One region of the Nocardia sp. NPDC056064 genome, then DNA from elsewhere that is predicted to be linked to it. Evidence: riboswitches for the same ligand, from Rfam matches in the RefSeq annotation. Region 1 holds a riboswitch; each other region holds the start of a gene.
The links. A riboswitch is a leader RNA that binds a small molecule or an ion and turns the genes downstream of it on or off. The one in region 1 is predicted to bind S-adenosylmethionine.
Positions count from the first base shown of each region.

Region 2: it holds a riboswitch for S-adenosylmethionine, as region 1 does, so the genes downstream of both, ACFC06_RS15475 (ABC transporter substrate-binding protein) here and ACFC06_RS16040 (rhodanese-like domain-containing protein) in region 1, are expected to answer to the same signal.
Region 3: it holds a riboswitch for S-adenosylmethionine, as region 1 does, so the genes downstream of both, ACFC06_RS27355 (ABC transporter substrate-binding protein) here and ACFC06_RS16040 (rhodanese-like domain-containing protein) in region 1, are expected to answer to the same signal.

Region 1 covers NZ_JBHJWO010000001.1:3,471,579-3,478,747, forward strand. Annotated here, with positions in the region: gene ACFC06_RS16020 (hypothetical protein) at 17-364, shown strand; gene ACFC06_RS16025 (hypothetical protein) at 381-509, shown strand; gene ACFC06_RS16030 (STM3941 family protein) at 593-1,138, opposite strand; gene ACFC06_RS16035 (O-succinylhomoserine sulfhydrylase) at 1,208-2,416, opposite strand; gene ACFC06_RS16040 (rhodanese-like domain-containing protein) at 2,428-2,844, opposite strand; SAM riboswitch class IV at 2,862-2,980, opposite strand; gene ACFC06_RS16045 (hypothetical protein) at 3,026-3,484, opposite strand; gene ACFC06_RS16050 (FAD-dependent oxidoreductase) at 3,647-5,035, shown strand; gene ACFC06_RS16055 (amidohydrolase family protein) at 5,250-6,119, shown strand; gene ACFC06_RS16060 (DUF456 domain-containing protein) at 6,121-6,603, opposite strand; gene ACFC06_RS16065 (CaiB/BaiF CoA transferase family protein) at 6,729-7,169, shown strand, end outside.
Region 2 covers NZ_JBHJWO010000001.1:3,367,761-3,374,929, forward strand. Annotated here, with positions in the region: gene ACFC06_RS15470 (ABC transporter permease) at 1-1,211, opposite strand, end outside; gene ACFC06_RS15475 (ABC transporter substrate-binding protein) at 1,211-2,374, opposite strand; SAM riboswitch class IV at 2,420-2,535, opposite strand; gene ACFC06_RS15480 (FMN-dependent NADH-azoreductase) at 2,767-3,393, shown strand; gene ACFC06_RS15485 (MFS transporter) at 3,371-4,567, shown strand; gene ACFC06_RS15490 (DUF5063 domain-containing protein) at 4,654-5,154, shown strand; tRNA gene ACFC06_RS15495 (tRNA-OTHER) at 5,187-5,257, opposite strand; tRNA gene ACFC06_RS15500 (tRNA-Lys) at 5,268-5,340, opposite strand; gene ACFC06_RS15505 (hypothetical protein) at 5,355-6,761, opposite strand; gene ACFC06_RS15510 (hypothetical protein) at 6,826-7,169, opposite strand, start outside.
Region 3 covers NZ_JBHJWO010000003.1:155,881-163,049, forward strand. Annotated here, with positions in the region: gene ACFC06_RS27350 (ABC transporter permease) at 1-989, opposite strand, end outside; gene ACFC06_RS27355 (ABC transporter substrate-binding protein) at 1,027-2,646, opposite strand; SAM riboswitch class I at 2,683-2,775, opposite strand; gene ACFC06_RS27360 (hypothetical protein) at 2,989-3,693, shown strand; partial or broken gene ACFC06_RS27365 (DUF4236 domain-containing protein) at 3,893-4,039, shown strand; gene ACFC06_RS27370 (hypothetical protein) at 4,130-4,969, shown strand; gene ACFC06_RS27375 (glycosyltransferase) at 4,978-6,147, opposite strand; gene ACFC06_RS27380 (LppM family (lipo)protein) at 6,149-6,928, opposite strand; gene ACFC06_RS27385 (carotenoid biosynthesis protein) at 7,019-7,169, opposite strand, start outside.

The DNA.
Region 1 (7,169 bases):
AAACAAGGACTGACTCATGGGATTGTGGATCGGGAATCCGGGGCTGGGGCCCTCCGAAACGGTGCGGTGGCAGAAGCTCGCCAATCGGACTCAGGGCAGCCGGGCTGTCGGCGGGCGTCTGTATCTGACCGAGAGCCGGCTGCTTTTCGTCCCCACGCACCTGGACTCGGTCACCGGGGGCAAGCGCTGGGAGCTGCCGCTGGCCCAGCTGCGTTCCGTCGGCAGGCAGAACGCTGACGGCGGACTGTTCAGTGGTGGACTGCGCACCCGGCTGCGCCTGGACACCGACGCAGGGACCGAACTCTTCGTCGTCAACGACATCGACGAGGTGATCGCCGAACTCGACGCGGCCCGATCCGGGTAGCTGCGCGGCCAGGGCGGTGTTCCCTTACCGGCGGCTGCGCGCGGACAGCGAGGACCTCGTCGCTCGATCGAGCATGGACGACGATGACGACATCGACTTCGATCCGGCGCCGCTCGGGCTCGAACTGAAGGACTCCGAGCTGTGAACTACCTGCTCGACACCGATGTGCTCAGTGAGCTGCGGAAGTCGGAGCGGGCCGCGCCGTAACAACCCACTCGGCGACCTGGCTCAGGGCGTGACGATCAGGGTGGGGTGGTAGGAGCGCATTGCCGCGATGACCAGTTCCGCCGAGGTGCCGAGCATGGATTCCGGGTAGTTGATCGTGCCGAATCCGAGTTTTTGATTCGTCTTGGCCAGCAGGCGGATCCAACGCGAGCTGCGGGCGAAGTACGCGGCGGGGTCGTGCAGGCCGACCTGGACGTAGCGGATCGTCGACACCGCCGACGTGCGCTGGACGAACAGCCGCACGTGGGAAACCTCGCCCCAGGTCAGCGTGCCCGATTGACGGTGCTCGATGCCCTCGGCGGTGAGCACGAGTTCCGGGCGGAGCCGGATCAGGCGACCGAAGAAGAAGATTCCGCAGCCGATACCCATCGGCAGGCACACCACGCCGCCGACCAGCCCCAGCAGCGGCACATCGCTGTCACCGGCCAGGCCGAGCCAGACGATCACCCCACCGATCACCACGAACACCGCGGACAGCCAGATCATCAGCACAGTCCGCAACATCGATGGGTAGTAGATGGTCGCCGGTCGCGCGATTCCCCCAGTCATGACCGCAGTTTAGTGCGGTGACGACGGGCAGCACCGGCTTCCGGTCATCCGATCCCCTACTCGCGCGGGCTAGTTCAGGGCGTGGTCGAGGTCGGTGAGGAGGTCTTCGATGTCTTCGAGGCCGACCGAGATGCGGACTACGCCGTCGGAGAGGCCGATGGAGGCTCGGCCTTCGGGGCCCATGGCTCGGTGGGTGGTGGTGGCGGGGTGGGTGATGAGGGTTTTGGCGTCGCCGAGGTTGTTGGAGATGTCGATGACGCGCAGGCGGTTGAGGACCTCGAAGGCGCGCTTCTTGCCGTTGTCGCCGGCGAGTTCGAAGGTGACGACGGTGCCGCCGCCGGACATCTGCTCGGTGGCCAGCGCGTGCTGGGGGTGGGATTCCAGGAAGGGGTACTTGACCCAGTTCACGGACTTGTTGGTCTCCAGGAACCGGGCGACCTTCAACGCGGAATCGGTGGACTGGCGCACGCGCAGCGGCATGGTCTCCAGGCCCTTGAGCAGGGTCCAGGCGTTGAACGGGCTCAGGGCGGGGCCGGTGTGGCGCATCAGGTTCTTGACGGGGCCGTCGATGTAGTCCTGGGCGCCGAGGATGGCGCCGCCGAGGACGCGGCCCTGGCCGTCGATGTGCTTGGTGCCGGAGTAGACGACCACGTCGGCGCCGAGTTCGAAACCGCGCTGCAGCAGCGGGGTGGCGAAGACGTTGTCCAGCACCACCTTCGCGCCCGCGGCGTGGGCCAGCTCGGTGACCTTGCGGACGTCGACGAGGGTCTGCATCGGGTTGGCGGGGGTCTCGAAGAACACGGCCTGGGTGGGCACCGAGAGGGCCTGCTCCCACTGCTCGAGGTCGTCACCGTCGACGAAGACGGTCTCGATGCCCCAGCGCGGCAGGATCTCGTTGCACACCACGAAACAGGAACCGAACAGGCTGCGCGCGGCGACGAGCCGGTCGCCGGCCTTCAGCAGCGCGCCCAGCGCGGTGAACACCGCGGACATGCCGGAAGCGGTCGCGAACGCGGCTTCGGCGCCGTCGAGCAGGCGGATGCGCTCCTCGAACATGGCCACGGTCGGGTTGCCGTAGCGGGAGTAGACGAAGTGCTCGACCTCGCCGGTGAACGCGGCCTCGGCGGCCTCGGCGCTCTCGTAGACGAAACCCGAGGTCAGATACAGCGCCTCGGAGGTCTCCTCGAAACCGGAGCGGCGCAGTCCGCCGCGAACCCCGAGGGTGGCGGGGCCGACGCCCTCGGGCAGTGGCTTGTCGAACGAACCACCGGTGATCATGCGTTCTCTCCTTATGCCTGGCGCCACGGCAGGCCGACCGCGCGCCAGCCCACGCTGCCACGCCGGCCGAACGCGTCGGGTCCGCCCTCGAAACCGTCCAGCACGTTGTAGGACGGGGCGATGCCCGCCGCGGTCGCCACGGTCGCCGCGCCGATGGAGCGCTGACCGGAGCGACACAGGAACACCACGGGCGCGTCGTCGGGGCGGCCGGCCAGCGCCTGCTCGAGCTGGGCGCCGAATTCCGGATTTCGCGCGCCGGTGCCGTCGACCCACTCGATGAAGTGGGCCGGGCGCTCGATGGAGCTGGTGTCGGGGATGCCGATCTGCGCCCACTCGCCTTCGGTGCGCACGTCGACCAGCACCGCGCCGGGGTGCTCGGTCAGGATCTCCCACGCCTTCTCAGGGGTGATGTCGCCGGCGTAAGTCATGTCGAACCTCCTGCGTGAATCCGCTCTTGCCGTGCCGGAACTCCGGGACACACGGCCAGGTCGTCACCCGGAGCACCCCACCGCGGAGGAGGGTTGCCGGCCAGCGAGCCGGGGCTTGGCGCTGGCACTCATGACCTTGCGATCTGAGATTGCCCCGGCACTGGTCACCGTGTCAAACAGGTCAGGGTGCGCACACCAGCCAGGTGCCCTCGACCCTGGTCAGGTTCCAGGTGCTGGTGGCGGGCGTGTCGCCGATCAGCACGGTGGCGTCGATCTTGGCGCGATCACCGTTGACGGTCGCGTTCGCGAAGCCCTTCTTGTCGATCGTCACCGCCGATTTCGCGCCCCCGAGCCGCTCGGTGAGGCCGGATTTCTCCTCGTCGAACCCGGGGCAGGCGACACCGGGCGGCGGACGCAGCTCGCTGCGTGAGCGCGCGTCGATATAGTTGGTGACGGCGGCCGCGAACCGGTCGGCCTCTGTGACATTTTTCTCAGCGGGCGCGAGCAAGCCGCCCAGCACGATCCCGATGAGCACCAGGACCGCGATGACCGCGGCCGCGACGAACGGGACGACCGATCGTTTGTCGGTCTGATCCACCACGATGGGCTGCTCGTCCGAGCCGGTTCGCTCCTCGTTCATGGTGCAATCCTGACAGACCGGGCGCGAGCAACCGCACCGCGCGCCGGGTGGCCACGACAGCGCGGATAGAATCGGCGGAATGCTGCCAGCAGCCGGACTGTCAACTTAGCCTAAGCTAAATTGACGCCGTCAATAGTTTTCGACCAAAGGGTGCGCGTAGAAATGACCGAACAGAGTGCAGCGACTCGCCCACTTCGCATCGCGATCGTCGGTGCCGGCCCGGCCGGTATCTACGCCGCCGACGCGTTGATGAAGTCCGATGCCGAGGTGTCGATCGACCTCTACGAGCGCATGCCCGCGCCGTTCGGCCTGATCCGCTACGGCGTCGCCCCCGACCACCCGCGCATCAAGGGCATCATCACCGCCCTGCACAAGGTGCTCGACAAGGAGCAGGTGCGCCTGCTCGGCAACATCGACTACGGCACCGACATCAACCTCGACGACCTGCGTCAGTTCTACGACGCGGTGATCTTCTCCACCGGCGCCAACGCCGACCGCGCGCTGCCCATCCCCGGCATCGACCTCGACGGCTCCTACGGCGCCGCGGACTTCGTGTCCTGGTACGACGGCCACCCGGACGTGCCGCGCAGCTGGCCGCTGGACGCCGAGAAGGTCGCCGTCCTCGGTGTCGGCAACGTGGCCCTGGACGTGGCCCGCGTGCTGGCCAAGACCGGTGACGAGCTGCTGCCGACCGAGATCCCGCCGAACGTCTACAAGGGCCTCAAGGCCAACAAGGCCGTCGAGGTGCACGTGTTCGGCCGCCGCGGCCCGGCGCAGGCCAAGTTCACCCCGCTCGAGCTGCGCGAACTCGACCACTCGCCGACGATCGAGGTGATCGTCGATCCCGAGGACATCGACTACGACGAGGGCTCGGAGGCGGCGCGCCGCAACTCCAAGCAGGTCGACATGGTCGCCAACACCCTCGAGCAGTGGGCGATCCGCGACCAGGGCGACCGCCCGCACAAGCTGTTCCTGCACTTCTTCGAGTCGCCCGCCGAGATCATCGGCGAGAACGGCCAGGTCGTCGGTCTCAAGACCGAGCGCACCCAGCTCGACGGCACCGGCAACGTCAAGGGCACCGGCGAGTTCAAGCAGTGGGACGTGCAGGCGATCTACCGCGCGGTGGGTTACCTGTCGCAGAACGTCACCCAGCTGCCCTTCGACGACCAGGCCGGCACCGTGCCCAACGAGGCCGGGCGCGTGCTCGTCGACGAGGCCGCCGAGGGCTCGGCCCGCTTCATGCCCGCCACCTACGTGACCGGCTGGATCAAGCGCGGCCCGGTCGGCCTGATCGGCCACACCAAGGGTGACGCCAACGAGACCATCGCCTGCCTGCTCGACGACGCCAAGGACTTCACCCCCGCGGCCAAGCCTGAGCTCGACGCGGTGACCGAGTTCCTGGAGAGCAAGGGCATCCCGTTCACCACCTGGGCCGGCTGGTACCGCCTCGACGCCCACGAGCGCGCCCTGGGCGAGCCCGAGGGCCGCGAGCGCGTGAAGGTCGTCGAGCGCGAGGACATGCTGCGCGCCTCGGAGCCCAACAAGGTCTAGGCACGACGGACGGCCGCGCTGACCGCGCTACCGGCACCGCACATCCCGACCTCGAGGAGGGATCGCCGACGAAGTCGGCGGTTCGCGGCCGTCCCGTCGATCAGGCGCCGTTGCGTACGCGACGAAGGAGCAAGCAACGGCGCCTGATCGACGGGACCCAAGGGGCCGCGAACTCGAGCGCGCCAGCGCTCCAGAAATAGGGCATTCTGTACAAGTGTTCGATGCGCATGTTCACGTGATCGATCCGCGGTTTCCGCTGATCGAGAACGAGGGCTACCTCCCAGACCACTACATCATCGATGACTACCGAAAGCGGATGCAGCGCTTCGAGGTTCGGGGTGGGGCGGTGGTGAGCGCCTCGTTCCAGGGGACCGACCAGTCCTACCTGAAAGCCGCGCTGGCCGCGCTCGGGCCCGACTGGGTGGGTGTCACCCGGCTGGATCTGGACGCCACCGACGACGAGATCATCGAACTGGACCGGGCCGGCGTCCGCGCGCTGCGTTTCAACCTCAAGCGCGCCGCCGCCGACATCACCGAGATGACCCTGCAGGCCCTGCGCGCGCACGAGCTGGCGGGCTGGCACGTCGAGCTCTACATCGACGGGCAGATGCTGGCCTCGCTGCAACCGGTGATCTCCAAGCTGCCCGCGCTCTCGATCGACCACCTGGGCATGTCCGAGGAGGGCCTGCCGTATCTGCTGGATCTGGTGGATCGCGGGGCCAGGGTGAAGGCGACGGGGTTCGGCCGGGTCGACATGGATGTGGCCGAGACGCTGCGGCGCATCCACGCGGTGAACCCGGGTGCGTTGATGTTCGGCACCGATCTGCCGGGTACGCGCGCGGGCAGGCCGTTCGAGGATCGCGATGTCGAGCTGATCAGCCGGGTCGTCGGGGCCGATGTGCACGCCGTGCTCGAGGACAATGCCCGCGAGTTCTACCGGCTGCCCGCCGTCGACCGGCCCGCGGCGGACCCGCTGCCGACCATGCCGATGCCCCGCACCGACAATCCGACGGTGCCGATCCCCCGCGACCAGCTCCCCGGCGCGGACGCGCATACCCGCCCGCTGCCGGTGATCGAGAAGTAGCTCAGGCCATGATCGCGCCGGTGAACCAGACACCGGCCGCGATCAGCGCGCCGAACAGTTCGACGAGCATGGACAGGCCGACGCCTTTGAGCGCGTGCACGGTGGCGGGCCAGGCCAGCCGGTTGACCTTCAACCGGTACAGCTCGGCCAGGTACACGCCGAGCACGAAGCCGATGAACAGGCCGACGACCGGGATCACGAAGAACCCGATGACACCCAGGACCGCCCCGGCCAGCAACGCCTTGTTGGACACCCCCGCCTCGCGCATCCGGCGCCCCGGCCAGGTGTATTTCACGACGCCGGAGATGATCAGCGCGACCGAGGCGATCGCGAGCACCGTCCAGGCCGTCGTGCCGCCGGTGACGAACGCCCAGACCGCGATCGCGGCGAAGATGAGAATCACCCCCGGCAGAATCGGTACGATCACGCCGACGATGCCGACGAGAATGACGAGGCCGACCACGACCTCACCCCACACGCTCACTACCGGGTCCTCCCGTTTCCGCGCCGAGTAGCGCCACCGAATTCTCGCCCATCGGCTACCCGAGCCGCCATCCCAGCGCTATTGTCGAAGTGTCAATACCGTTCGACGACGAACTGAGGTCAGGCGTGAGCAGCGAGTCCACCGCCAAGCAGGGGCCCCTCGCGGGCATCAAGGTCATCGAGCTGGCGGGCATCGGGCCCGGCCCGCACGCCGCGCTACTGCTGGCCGACCTCGGCGCCGACGTGGTGCGCGTGCAGCGCCCGAAGCAGCTGCCCGGCTTCCTCGAGCGTCCGCAGTGGCGCGGGCGCACCATCGTCGAGGCGAACCTGAAGGACCCCGCCGACGTCGCCAAGATCCTCGACCTGGTCGAGAAGGCCGACGTGCTGCTCGAGGGCTTCCGCCCCGGCGTCACCGAGCGCATGGGCCTCGGACCCGACGAGGCGCTGGCGCGCAACCCGCGCCTGGTCTACGGCCGGATGACCGGCTGGGGCCAGCACGGTCCGCTCGCCGACCGCGCGGGCCACGACATCAACTACATCTCGCTGACCGGCGTGCTCAACGCCATC
Region 2 (7,169 bases), 100 kb from region 1:
AGCGGCGCGGCCAGGATGGAGGACAGCACCGCCGCCAGCACGCCACCGGCGAGCGCGGCCGCCAGGAACGGCCAGTCGTGGTTCACCGTGAGAACGGCCGAGGTGTAGGCGCCGATGGCGATGGGCCCGGCCTGGCCGATGACCAGCTGTCCGGCCGAGCCCGCGATCAGCGTCATCGAGACCGCCACGATCGCGTAGGCCAGGATCTGCGTGCCCACCACGATGGCGTAGTTGTCGGCCACCAGCGGTACCACGATCGCCGCGGCCGCGAAGACCAGCACCGCGTGCCACCACCGCACCCGGATCGGCCTGCCGATCCCGAGGAAGGTGCCGGTCAGCGGTTCGGCGCTGATCGCGGGCACCTTGGCCAGCAGCCCGCCGGGCCGCAGCACCAGGAAGGCCACCAGCACGCCGAAGGTGATCAGGTCGCGGTAGCCGTCGCCGAAGGTGTAGATGCCGAAGGCCTCCACGATGCCGAGGGCGAACCCGCCGATCACCGCGCCCGGAATGGACCCGAGCCCGCCGATGGTGGCGGCGACGAAACCGGTGAGCCCGGCCAGCGTGCCGCTGGTGGGCGAGATGTTCGAGTTGTACAGGCCGACGAAGATTCCCGCGAGCCCGCCGAGCCCGGAGGCGATGGCGAAGGCCAGCACCTTGATGCGGGAGACGCCGATGCCCATCTGCGCGGCGGCGTCCGGGTCCTGGGCGGTGGCGCGGATGGCCAGGCCGTAGCGGCTGAACCGCAGGAACCCGGCCAGCGCGCCCATCACCACCAGGGTGATGGCGAACATGACCAGATCGGAGGTGCCGAAGCGGACGCCGCCGAGCTGGAAGTTGTTGGTGGGCAGGATCTGTGGGAACGGGCGGGTCTCGGGCCCGAAGACGATCTGGGTGAGGTTCTCGATGATCAACCCGGCCGCCACCGTCGCCAGCAGCGCCGCGATGGCCGGTGCCTTGCGCAGCGGATGCACCGCGAGTACGTCGATGGCGACACCGACCAGCGCGGTGATCGCCACCACCAGCACGATCGCGGGCCACAGCGGCAGGCCGAGCTCGGCGATGAACCACCAGCCCAGGATGGAGCCGAGCGCGAACACCGCGCCGTGCGCGAAATTGATGACGTTGGTGACGCCGAAGATGAGGGTGATGCCCACGGCGAGCAGCGCGTACGCGTTGCCGTGGACCACACCGGCGATCAGGGTGTCGAACATCAGCGGTTGCCGGTCGGCACGAACTTGCCTTCCTTCAGCACCAGCTCGCGCGGGGCCACACCCTTCGGGCGCCGCGATTCCTGGTCGAAGGCGAACGTCCCGAGACCGATTCCGGTGAACTGGGTTTCGGTCTTCAGGCCCTCGAGAATGCCCTCGCGGGTGGCGCCGCCCTTCTTGGCCGCCTGCACGAGCACGTGCAGCGCGTCATAGGCGTAGACGTTGAAATCGCCCGGGTCGGTGTTGAACTTGGCGCGGAACTTGGTGACGAATTCCTGGGTCTTCGGGTCGGGATCGGCGGGGCTGAAGATGCCGTTGACGATGTCGCCCTCGGCCGCCGCACCGGCGAGCTGGATGAACTGCGGGGTGTTCTGGCCGCCGAAGAACTGGCCGGTGAAGCCCACGTCACGCAGCTGCTTGACCACCAGCGCGCCGTCGGGGCCGTAGCCGAGGTGCACGAAAGCCTCGGGGTTCGCCTCACGGCCCTTGATCAGGATCGGCTTCACATCGGTGGAATCGGGCAGGATCGGCGAGGAATAGACGATCTCCACGCCCTTCTGCTTGGCGAAACGCTCGAAGAACTGGAAAGCCTGCTTACCCCAGTCGGTTTCGAGATAGACCACCGAGACCTTCTTGGCCTTCTTCGACACCCACTCCGCATTGCGCTCCTGGAACACGTCCAGGGTGATCGACGGGCTCCACGAATAGTCGCCGCCCTTGGTGAAATCGACCGCGGAATTGGTGAAGCCGTACTGGACGAGTTTGCCGCGGTTGTAGATCGGCGAGGCGGCGATCGAGGCGGGCGAGGAGAAATCGCCCAGCTCGGCGATGACGGACTTGTCGTCGACGAACTTGGTGGCGATCGGCACGGTCTGCTTGGGGTCGGACTGGGAGTCCTCCCACTTCAGCTCCACCTTGCGCCCGTCGATGCCACCCGCGGCGTTGATCTCCTCCAGTGCCAGGTCGAAGCCCTGCTGCCACAGCCTGCCGTACTCGGCCGAGGGGCCGGTACGGGGCCCGGAGACACCGAAATAGACCGTTCCGCCGTCCGCCGCGTCGCTGCCGGAGTCGCTGCAACCGACCACCGCGGCGGCCACCGTGACGGCGGCGAGCGCACTGGCGATGATCTTGACACGGCGGCGCGAACCGACCGAGAACTTGCTCATTGATCGTTCCTTCGAGACATGAATCGGCACACGACGAGTGCGAAGATTCAGCGCTTGCGATATCTGCTCGATATCGCCTGGTCGTCACCCGGGGCACCCCACCGCCAAGCGAGGGTTGCCGATCAGCGAGCCGGGGCTCGACAGTGCTGATACTCGTGACCGTGGAGCGAAATGTAGCAGCACTCGGGGGCATGGCCGGGGCCTCGCATGGGTACTCGATTCGGTTCCGGGACAGCCGGATACGGGGCTAGCTGCGGCGATGCGCGCGGGCCCCGGCTTGCGATCAGCTCGAGACAAATGCGCGGCCGCGCGGGCGGGTGGACGAGCGTGGAATCAGCGCACCGTGCGACAAATCATTGTCGTCGATCTCGCGGCTCGGTACCCCTATTGCTATGACCACCGTGCTGCACATCAACGCTTCCGCCCGTGGCGAATTCAGCCAATCACGAGCTATCGCACAGACTTTCATCGACACCCTGCGTGCGCAGGACCCCACCGTGCAGGTCGACACCCTCGATCTGTTCACCGCCGGACTGCCCGAGTTCGGCACCGACGCCGCGGCCGCCAAACTGGCGGTGTTCACCGGCTCGGAGCAGACCCCCGAACAGGTGGCCGCCTGGGAACAGGCGCGCACCGTGTTCGACCGCTTCGCCGCCGCCGACCTCTACGTGCTCAACATCCCGATCTGGAACCACGGCGTGCCCTACATCCTCAAGCAGTACGTCGACATCGTCACCCAGCCGGGCTGGTCGTTCGGTTTCGATCCCGAGGTCGGCTACAGCGGGCTGCTCGAAGGCAAGCGCGCGGTCACCGTCTACACCAGCGGCGTGCACCAGCCGGGGGTGCCGATCCAGTTCGGCAACGACTTCGCCACCCCCTTCGTGCAGGACTGGCTGCGCTTCGTCGGTGTGAAGGACGTGGCCGAGATCCGGTTCGCGCCGACCGTGCTCACCGAGGATCCGCAGGTCGGCTTCGCCGCCGCCCAGGAGCGGGCGCGTGAGCTCGCCGCCGGCTACTGAGACGACGGTGCGGGGGTGGGCACCGACAGGGAGAACAGTCGCGACGATCTGTGCCGTAGGGATTCTCGTCGTCGGCCAGCTCTACGTGGTACTGCCGGTGCTCGGCGACCTGGCCCAGGTGTGGGGCACCTCGCGCGCCGCGGCGACGTGGACAACCACTGCCTTCGGGCTCGCCTACGGCGCCGGGTTCCTGGTCACCGGCCCGCTCTCGGATCGGTGGGGGCGCCGCCCGGTGATCGTCGGGGGTCTGGCGGCGACGGCCTTGTCCACCCTTGTGGTGATCGCGGCGCCGAGCCTGGGCACCGGCTTGGCGGCGCGGGTGGCGCAGGGGCTGACGGCGTCGTTCTTCGCGCCCGCGGCGTTCGCCTATCTCGCCGAACGCGTCGCGCCGCACCGGCGGGTCTTCGCGCTCACCTGCCTGACCAGCTCGTTCCTCGCGGCGGGCGTGATCGCGCAGGTGCTCGCCCAGCTCGTCGACGACACCTTCGGCTGGCGGGCGGTGTTCGTGGCGAGCGCGGTGGGCTTCGCGATCTCGGCGCTGCTGCTGCGCGGGGTGCTCGAACCGGGTCGCCGTGGCGACTCGGCGGCCTCGGTGGGCTCGGTCTTCACCGCGTTCGCCGGGCTGCTGCGCGCCCCACGGTTGGCCCTGCTCTACCTCAGCTGCCTTGCCGTACTCGGCTCCTTCGTCGGGATCTACACCGGCGTGCAACTCGCGCCACCCGAGGGCGTCGGCACGGGTAGCACCGCGCTGCTGGTTCTGCGGGCCAGCGCCATTCCCGCCATGATCGCCGTCCCCCTGCTGGCCACCCGGCTGGCCGCGATCAACCCGGAACTGCGCCTGATCACGGCTTTGTCGGCCGCCGGCGCCGCCGCCGCGATCACCGCCGTCCCGCTCGGCGGGATCTGGGTAGCCACTTGGCTTTTCGTCTTCGTGGCCGCGGTGGCGGTCGCGGCCCCCGCCGCGGTCCAGGCCATCGCCGCCCAGGCGGGCGAAGCCAGAGGCGCCGCCACCGCCCTCTACACCTTCGCCCTCTTCCTCGGCGCCAGCGCAGGCCCCCAACTGGCCAACCTGGTAGCGGGCAACGGCTTCCCCGCCGTGGCCCTGGCGATCTCCGCCCTCGGCTTCGCCGGAGCCACACTGGCTTTCGCGTCGACCAAGGCCCAACCCGCCTGACCCACCTCCGATCCCGGTCCGCCGTCCACGTGGCGGACCGGGTTTCGGGGTTGCTCCATCCCCTTCGCGCCCACCATCCTTACCGGATGAGCAAGCCGCCCGAAGTCGTCACCTTCGAAGCCTCTGCCCGCGAATTCTGCGCGGCCATCGAGACGATCGACGGCACTCCGGCAGGCATCGAACTCCCCCGAACCCTGGTCCCCCTGCTCGCCACCATGCTCGCCGCGGCCGCCCACCTCCCCCGCGTGGAACCGACCGCGGCCACCCTCCCGACAACCATCGATCACGACGCCTGGTACGAGTGCTACACCCGCTGCACGACCACCCTCGGCCCCCTCGACATCTACTGGACCAACCGCGATCTCGCAGACCCAGGCGCCCACCTCACCGCAGGGTCGGTAGCCGACGACCTGGCCGACATCTGGCGCGATCTCCGCACCGGCCTCGACGCCCTCGACTCCGGATCCCACTGGCAGGACGTCACCTTCGACTGGCGCCTGTCCTACCTCGGCCACTGGGGCAACCACGCGGTCGCCGCCCTCCGCCCCCTCCATGCAGCCCTGCACGCCGACCTGTTCCAGTCGTGACAAGGGCGGATGGGATAGTCGGGGGGCGGATGGCTCGTCGGCCGGGGTCGAACCGGCGGCTGCCCGGTGCTGGCCGGGTGCTCTACCACTGAGCTACGACGAGGCATCCGCTGTGCCGCCGACCGGGCTCGAACCGGCGTCCATCCGGTGAAGAGCCGGATGCTCTACCACTGAGCTACAGCGGGCATGGTGATCGTGCCTCAGTCGGGGTGGGGGTGTCCAGTGGATTCTGGGAGGACGGAGGTGGGGATGCCGGCGGAAAGCTCTTGGGCGTGTGTGGCTTTGATGGGGTTTCCGCTGAAGGCACCGGCGCCGCGCAGCATGCCCGCCCAGACGGGGTCGGCTACGGCGACGCCGTGGACGAGCTCCGGGGTGGGGCGGAAGGTGCCGACCGGGCCGGGGGGTTTGGGGCCGGTCCAGCCCGTGCGGTGCGGGTCGATGCCCGCGATCTCGCAGAACTCGACGACCTGGGCCGCCGTGCAGGTCGCCCGGCCGTCGAGCACCTCCCAGGGCAGCGGCAGTGCCGCCCACACCTGGGTGTCGGGGTGCGGCCCGGAACCGGTGGCCAGGTGCCAGGCGGCCAGGTCGCCTGCCATCAGCATCATGGCCTTGCCGGGGCAGGCCACGTCGAGCAGACCGGTCGCGTCGGTGGCGGCCAGGCACGACAACCACGCCGCCCGCGCCGTGTTGTAGGCGCCGCAGAGCAGATTCCACGTCGAGGAATCGTTGCCGCGCCGGACGACCATCCGCTCGCGATCGAATTCGCTTGCCGCCCAGAGGCTCTCCAGCGCGGAAGCGGTCGACCGCATCGTGCGGAACCAGCGGCCGAGCAGCTCGCCGCGCTGCTCCTCGGTGAGGCGGGCCAGCACCTCCGGGGTGGGATAGGCCTGCGCGATCATCCACCAGTCGGTGTCGGCGGACCGGCGACAGCGCGCGAACAGCAGCTCGGCGATCTCGTCGAAGGGGTTGTCGCGGCCCGACAGCGTGAACTGGCGGCGCAGCTTGCGCTTGGCGGTGAAGTAGGCGATGAAGCACGCGGCGCCGGGATCGGCGCGGAAGCGGTCGAGGGTGAGTTCGGTGGCGAAACCCGTCTTGGCCAGCAGCGTCAGGTGCCGTTTGCGTTGCTCCATGTCCAGGGTGTGCGCCTTGCCCGTCACCCGGCGCAGCGCGCGGAAACGGCGGTTGTACTGGCGCTTGGAGATGTCCATCCCGGCGGCGGCCCGGTCGTGGCGGTTGAGCCGGTCGGCGAGGAAGTCCGGCCGTCCCGGATCGAAACCGATCGCAGCGCCGACCGCCTGCGCGAACGACAGCAGCGAGGCGGGCTCGTCGGCATCCACCTCGGCGGCGACATCGAACAGGCGGCTGGTGGCCGCCACCTGGCGTGCGCCGCCCACCGGCGACGCGAAATCATCGGGCAGAGAGGTCAACCCGTTCCATCGTCCGGCGACCCGCGCCACCTTGCCCAAGCGCCGGCGCTCGTCCTCCCCCAGCTCGTGCTTCAGCACGTACCAGACGAGCACGGCCACATTCTCCGGCCGAGGCCGGGCGTCCAAGGTCGCGTGCAGCTGAACCAACGCCTCGCCGGGCTCCAGCACCCCCGTATCCATGCCCCGAATCATCACAAGAAGGCCCGGGTGGCGGCAAACGTTTTCGCCGCCACCCGGGATCGGGTCAGGGATGGGTGGTGAACTCCTCGAAGGTGGGGGTGGGGAGTTTGAGTTGGGCGTGGATGTCACCGCCGAGGCCGAAGTGGCCGATGGCGCCGCCGTAGTTCTGCTGGTAGCTCTGCCAGAGGACTACGACGCTGATGACGCGGTTGGCGCCGGGGGTCGAAGGGTCGGGAAAGGGGTTGGGGAGGGTGGCCCGGTAGGTGGCGGTGCCGTCGGGGGCGGTGATGAAGACGTTGGGCACGCCGAGAGGGCCTGGGCGGGTGGGTGATTCGGGGTTCAGGTCGCCGGAGCGCAGGGACATGACCGTGTAGAGGGAGTCGGGGATCAGGCCGGTGAACTCGAAGG
Region 3 (7,169 bases), on a different contig from region 1:
CCGCCCACCACCTGCGGGGTCTCGGCGTCGTCGGTGGTCTTCGCGTTCTTGGCGGCGGTGGTGCCGGTGATCCGGGGATCGAGCAGCGGGTAGAGCAGGTCGATCAGCAGATTCACCACCACGAAGATCAGCGCCGAGAACAGCACCACGCCCTGCACCACGGGGATGTCCTGGTTGAGCACGGAGGTCTGGGTCAGGCGCCCGATGCCGGGCCGGGCGAACACCGACTCCACCACCACCGAACCGGCCAGCATGGTGCCGACCAGCACTCCGGCGATCGTGAATGCGGGCACGCTCGCCAGCCGGGCGACGTGGCGCCACTGCACCCACCACCGGGAGGCGCCCTTGGCCAGCGCCACCTCGGTGAACGGCTGACGCCAGGTCTGGGCCAGCCCCGCCGCGAGCACCTGGGCGATCACCGCCCCCACCGGCAACGCCAGGGTGAGCGCGGGCAGCAGTGTGCCGCGCAACCCCGTGCCGCCGAAGGCGGGGAACCAGTGCAGCCGGAAGGAGAACAGCTGCAACAGGATCAGGCCGGTCCAGAAGGTCGGCACCGCCACCCCCAGCGGCGGCAGCGCGGCCAGGGTGTTGCGCAGCCACGGCCGGCGCGTGTAGGTGGCCGCGAAGGCCAGCGCCGTCCCGCCGAGGATCGCGAACAGCAGCGCCAGCGCCGACAACGCCAAGGTCGAGGGCAGGGCGTCGGTCAGTGCCTCGGTCACCGGCTGCCCGGAGGCGATGGAGCGCCCCAGATCACCGGTGACGGCATGACCCAGCGCCGTCACGTACTGGTCCCACAGCGGCTGGTCCAGCCCGTAGCGGGCCTGCATCTCGGCGACCGCGGCCTGATCGACCGGCGTGCCGCTGCTGATGTCGGCCGCCATCGACACCGGGTCCGAGGGCAGCAGGTACAGCACCACGAACGACACCGTGAACGCCGCCCACAGCACCCAGAGCGCCTGCAGCACCCGCGAACCCACGTACCTCGGCAGGCCCGAGTGCCGCAGCGTCGCGACCACCCCGCTCATCTCAGTGCCCGCTCAGCCAGGTGTCGAAGAACTGCAGCCGGGCCGAGGCCTCGAAGGTCAGATCCTGGGTGTGCCCGGCCGCGCCGATCGCCTGGGACAGCTCGACGGTCGGCAGGATGAGCCCGTTGTCGAGCACCTCGCGCTGGGCCTGCTCGATGAGCGCGGCCCGCGCCGCGGTGTCGGTGGTGGCCAGCTGCTGGTCGAGCAGCTGGTCCAGGGCCGGAATCGGGCCGCGCGCGTTCAGATTGCGTCCGGCCAGGGCGTAGGAGGTGCGCAGGATGTCACCGTCGGCGCGGGTCGAGTTGCCGTAGACCGCGTCGTAGTCCTTGGCGTTCTGGCGCGCGATGGCCTCCGGCGTGGACACCAGGTCCAGTTTCAGGTCCACCCCCACCTGGCGCAGCTGCTGCTGCGCCAGCTCCAGCACGGCCTGGTTGCCCGCGAACACCTGGCTGAAGGTGATCGCGAAGCTCAGCCGTTCACCGTTCTTGACCCGGATGCCGTCGGCGCCGGGCACCCAGCCCGCCTGGTCCAGCAGCGATTTCGTCTTCGCGGGGTCGTAGGCCAGGCGCGCGGACTGGTCGAGGTAGGCCGGGGTCGCCGAGGCCAGCGACGAGGTGGCGGGCTTGAACTGCGGGCCGAGCACGGTGTCGACGAGCTGCTGGCGGTCGAGCGCGGGCAGCAGTGCCTGGCGCACGGCCGGGTCACGCAGCGGACCGCGGGTCACGTTGAACTGCAGGCCGAACGGGGTGCCCGGGTTCGAGGTGGACAGCACCCGGCCGCCGGTCGCCTCGATCTGCGGGGCGTCCTGGGGCAGCGCGTCACTGATGGCGTCGAGCTGACCCGACGACAGGCTGCCGGTGCGCACACCCGACTCCGGCACCACCGTGAACTCGATGCGGTCCAGGTAGGCCTCGCCCTTGTGCCCGAACACGGCCGAGCCCCAGTTGTATCCGGTGCGCTTGGCCAGCGTCGCGGAGATGTCCTGCTTGTACTCGGCGTAGGTGAACGGGCCGCTGCCGATGTTGTCGCCCGCGCACCGCGCGTCGGCGGACTTGGCATTGGTCGAGGCGGCCAGGATGCCGAGCTGCGGCGTCGAGGAAGCCTGCAGGAACTGCGCGTTGGGCTGACTGAACTCGACGCGGGCGGTGAGCTTGTCGACCGCGGTCGTGCCCACGTAGTTGGCCAGGTAGCTCACGCCCAGCGGCGCCTCGACGCCGCCGAGGCGGATGATCGCGTCGAAGGTGTCGCGCACCGAGTCGGCGGTGAGCGCGGTGCCGTCGCTGAAGGTGACGCCGTCGGCCAGGTGGAAGGTGAACACCTTGGCGTCGGGACTGACCTCCCAGCGCTGCGCGAGCCACGGGGTGATCTCGCCGGTGGCGGGGTCCTGATCGGTGAGCGAATCGACGATCTGGCGGGCCACGTAGATGGTCTGGTTGGTGCCCGACTGGGCCGGATCCGAGCAGGTCGGCGCGCCGGACAGACCGTAGCGCAGGGTGCCGCCGGGTTGCGGCGGACCGGCGTCACCACCGGATCCCGCGGTGTCGCTGCCGCAGGCCACCACGGTGGTGACGGCGGCGAGTGCTCCGGCGAGAGCGGCGAGGCGATGACGAGGACGGATCACGGGGTGACTCCAGGGATGCGTGGCATGGGTGAGAGACCTCCATCGGACCTGGCAGAAGCACCCACCCGTTCGACGGGTTGGTTGCTGCGACGTCGTCGAGCCAGGTCTCTCGGTCGCTCTGGATGGTTGCGCCCCGGCTGCTCGGAGCTGAACCAGCATGTGGCACAGACCGGATGGTTCACAACGGTAGAAATCAGCGTGAGCGCAGCAGTTGGGCGCGCGGTCCGCGACCGGCATACTGGCGCGGCATCAGGCGGAGGGGAGGGGCGTGTCCATCGCCCGGATCAGCGGTTTCGCGGAGTAGCGTCGGATTTCCGAGTGCCGACGATGAGGAGTTGCGCCGTGATCGTGCCGCGTCGTACCACCGCACTGACCGCGCTGACGGCCTGCGCCGCCCTGTTGCTGACCGCCCCCGCCGCCACCGCGCAACCGGCCACTCCGGCCGTCACCCGCGACGCCCCCGCCACCACCACCGCGGGCCCCGCCGACCTGCTCGGCGCCTACCAGACCGTCGTCGAGACACTGAAAGCCCTGGGCGTGCAGCCGTTCCTGTACCCCACGGTCGCCGCCGACTGCGCGGGGGACGGCCTCGGCCTGGTCCCCGCCGTCGCGGGCGCCGTCCCCGGCCCGTGGCCCAGCAACGCCGTGCCGATTCCCGGCCTCGACCTGACCGCCGTGAAGTCGGGCCAGACCCTGTTCACCTTCCTGCCCTACGGCCTGGCCCCCGACACCCCCGCCACCGACACCGCAGGCATGCAGGTCGCCTGGCTCAACATCAGCACCGGCCGCGGCGGCCTGGCCTCGATGGGCTCGATCGCCGAGATCGTGCGCGCCATGGTCCCACCGGAAGTCCCGGTGGAACTGCGCCCCCTCGCCGAGAACGCCATCCGCGACTTCTTCTTCACCGCCATCCCCCTCGGCGGAGTCCGCGCGGTCCCCGTCGACACCGGCCACGGCACCATCCTCGCCGCCGTCTTCGGCACCACCGACAACGCAGGCAAATCCTGCTTCTTCTTCCCCACCATCGGCATCACCGAGGTCCCCTGAACCCCTGCCCACGACGGGCATCGAGATCTCGAGGGTCCGTGTGTTCCGGGAAGTCCCAGGTATGTGGCTGTAACGGGCCGTCGGCCCGATACGAGATCCTGGCAGAGCTCTGCGGGTACACCACCGAACCGAGAACGGCGCATCGGGCCTTCTGCGTGGAGCTATCGCTGGCTACCACCTACCTGGACCGGAGAAGCGCATGGGGATCTATGTTCGGCAGTCGCTGAACGCCGGACCGTTCCGGTTCAATATGTCCCGGTCAGGACTCGGCGTCAGCGTCGGAGTCCCCGGCTTTCGGATCGGCAGCGGACCGCGGGGCAACTACGTCCACGCGGGCGCACACGGCGTCTACTACCGGGCATCGCTGGGCGGCGCGCGCCCGTCGCCCACGAACCGCACGACCACCTCGCACCGGCCGAACCCGGCTCCCGTCCCCATGGCCGATCTCACCGGCGCGGACGCCACGCAACTCCTGCCCACCGGACCCGGTGACCTGATCGAACAGCTCAACTCCGCCGCCGGTCAGGCGAGAACAGCACCATGGGCCTTCGGCATACTCGGCATACTCGTCCTCGCGACCCTGCCGTTCGGCCTGCTCCTCCTGCTACCGGCGGTTCCGCTGGTCTGGTGGCTGGCCATGCACGACCAGGCCAGACGCAATGTCGTGGTCTTCTACGATGTCGCCGATCACCCCGCGGCCTGGTTCGGAGCGCTCAACGAGTCATTGATGGAATACGCGGCCTCGCAAGGAAAGTGGCGGATCAACGCGCACGGCGGTCTGGCCACCGTTCATCAGCGGAAGATCAACGGAAACGCGAGCAGTCTGCTCGAACGCACCGCCGTCACAGTCACTTTCGACCACCCGAAGCATCTGGTCACCAATGTCGCCGTCCCGACCATCACCAGCGGACACGACGCGCTGCACTTCCTTCCCGACCGCCTGCTCCTCCGTACGGGCAAGCGATACAGCGACGTCAGCTACGGCATCCTCTCGGTCCAACCGTCCACACGCCGATTCATCGAATCCGGAACCGTGCCTACCGACGGCGTACACGTCGACACGACATGGCAGTTCGCCAACGTGAACGGTGGTCCCGACCGCCGGTTCAAGAACAACAGGATGCTCCCGGTCATGCAGTACGGGAACGTGCAGCTCGCGAGCCCCAGCGGCCTGAATTGGGACCTCCAATTCTCTCGGATCAACGCCTTCGATCGCGCCGCCCGTACTCTCCGAGAGCCCCCGAACCTTCCGCAGATCTCAGGCGGTCAGACCTAGGACAGAACCTAGGCGCGCAGGGGGATCGATGTGTCGGGGGTGACCAGGGGGCGCTGTTTCCAGCGCAGGTCGCCGGTGCGGTGGCGCCGGTGCGAACGGACCCACAGCGTCAGGTAGTGGCCGACGGCGAAGGGATGGGCCGTGGCGGAGAGGATGTCGGTGCGGTCGGGGCGGTGGCGGGTTTCGGTGCTGCGGGCGATGATTCGGCTCGTGACGGCCGCCAGGTAGCCCAGGAGGCCGATGCGGCGGGTGCGGCCTCGGCCGAGGAGAGCCGCCAGTGGGGGGACCCAGTAGGCCAGGGCGAGGAGCAGGCCCACGGCGGCACCGGTCTCGACGCGTCCGCCGTAGGCCGACCACAGCCAGCGGGTGTAGCCGTTGGTGAGGTCTTCGGTGCCGGAGTACATGCGGGTGCGGGCGGCATGGCTCGCGGTGACCAGGGCGGTGCGGTGACCGGCCCGGCGCAGGGCCCTGGCCAGGTCGAGGTCCTCGGTGGCGCTGGCGGCCACGGCGGCGTGCCCGCCCCCGGCGCGATAGGCCTCGGCGTCGACCGCCAGGAACTGCCCGCAGGCTACCGCGGTGGACGGGCGCAGACTGTGGTTGGCCGGGCCCACCGGCAGGGTCGAGGCCCACGACCAGGCCAGCAGCGGCTGGAGCAGCTGCTCGGTGCGCGACCCCGACTCCTGCACCGGCCACGCCGACACCAGACCCGCACCGCGCCTGCGCAATTCGGTGACCGCCGCGGCGACCGCCTGCGGGGCCAGTCGCACATCGGCGTCGACGAAGACCAGCGCGGCCGCGTCGGCGCGGGCCGCCAGCCGCGCGCACGCGGCGGCCTTACCGGTCCAGCCGGGCGCGGGATGGGCGGCCGAGCGCAGCACGGTGAACCGTTCGTCGCCGCCGATCGCGGCGAGCGCGGCCTCGTGGGTGCCGTCGGTGGAGGCGTCGTCGAGGATCAGCACCCGCAGGCGCGGCACGCCGGTCTGGGCGCGCAGATCCGCGATCAGCGCGGGCAACCGCGCGGCCTCGTCGCGCGCGGGGACACACACGGTGACCGGCTCGATCACGCCCGACACCCGCCGCGGCAGGGTGCGCAGGGTGAGCAGGTTGTAGACGGCGGTGCTCGCGCCCAGCGTGGCCAGGCCGGTGCCCAGCCAGGTCAGCGCGCGGCCCGCCCCCATGTCAGCGGCCCAGCCTGCGGGCGGCGATATCGCGCCACATCTCGCCCGGCGAGAAGCCGCCGCGCGGGGCGTTCGGCGGGCCGGGGTTGCGGTTGCGGAAGGCCATGCCCGCCACCAGCGCGGCCACGGCGAGGGTGATGCCGCCGACGATGCCCGCCCAGCCCGCGAACGAGCGGGTGTTCGGGTCGGCGTACTTCACTTCGGCGCGCAGGGTCGAGACCTCACCGGCGGGCAGTTTCCAGGAGACGGTGTTGTCGCCCTCGCGGGTGCCGTTGGTCTTGGCCACGCGCGAGGGGAACGCGATGGAGAACTGTACGTCGGAGCCGTGCGGCGGCACCGATTCCAGGTCGACGCGCCCGTTGAGGCTCACCAGGTCGCCCGAGCGCTGGAACTCCAGGCTGAACATGCCCTGGGTCTGGTCCGACAGTCCGCCCAGCTGGCCGACCTCGCCGAAGGTCAGGTCGTCGAAGAACACCTGGGTGCCGACGTAGCCGTCCTGGTTGTAATTCTCCACCCGCACCTTGGCCGCGACCTGGTCCGGTGCCTTCAGCTGCGGCCCCTTGTCGTCGGGCCCGGTCGGCACCACCGCGGCCACGATGCGCCCCGACACCCGGTCGTTGGACGACACGCCCATCGACACCTGCACACGCAGGCAGCCGGCCAGCGCGGGCACCAGCAGGGCCAGCAGGACGGCGACGGCCGCGACGCGCCGGGCGGGCACGCGGGAACGCGGCGAAGTGGGGGTCAGGTCGGCGACGGGACTCGGCTGCACGGTTGACATCGTGCCAGGCCCGGGCCCGAGAACCCACCCGACGGGGCCGGTGCGTTCCACCGACCCGTGCCGAACAGCGCTTTCGTCCCCGGCCCGGCGTCAGGGCCGGGGTTCGCGGAGTGCGCGGAGACCGCGCAGCACCAGCGGAATCCCCAGCGGCGCCAGCCCCACGAAGCCCCACACCGCCGACGCGGGCAGCCCGAGAAACACCGCGTGCGCGAGGGCGGAGCCGAGCCAGGTCCAGCAGAAC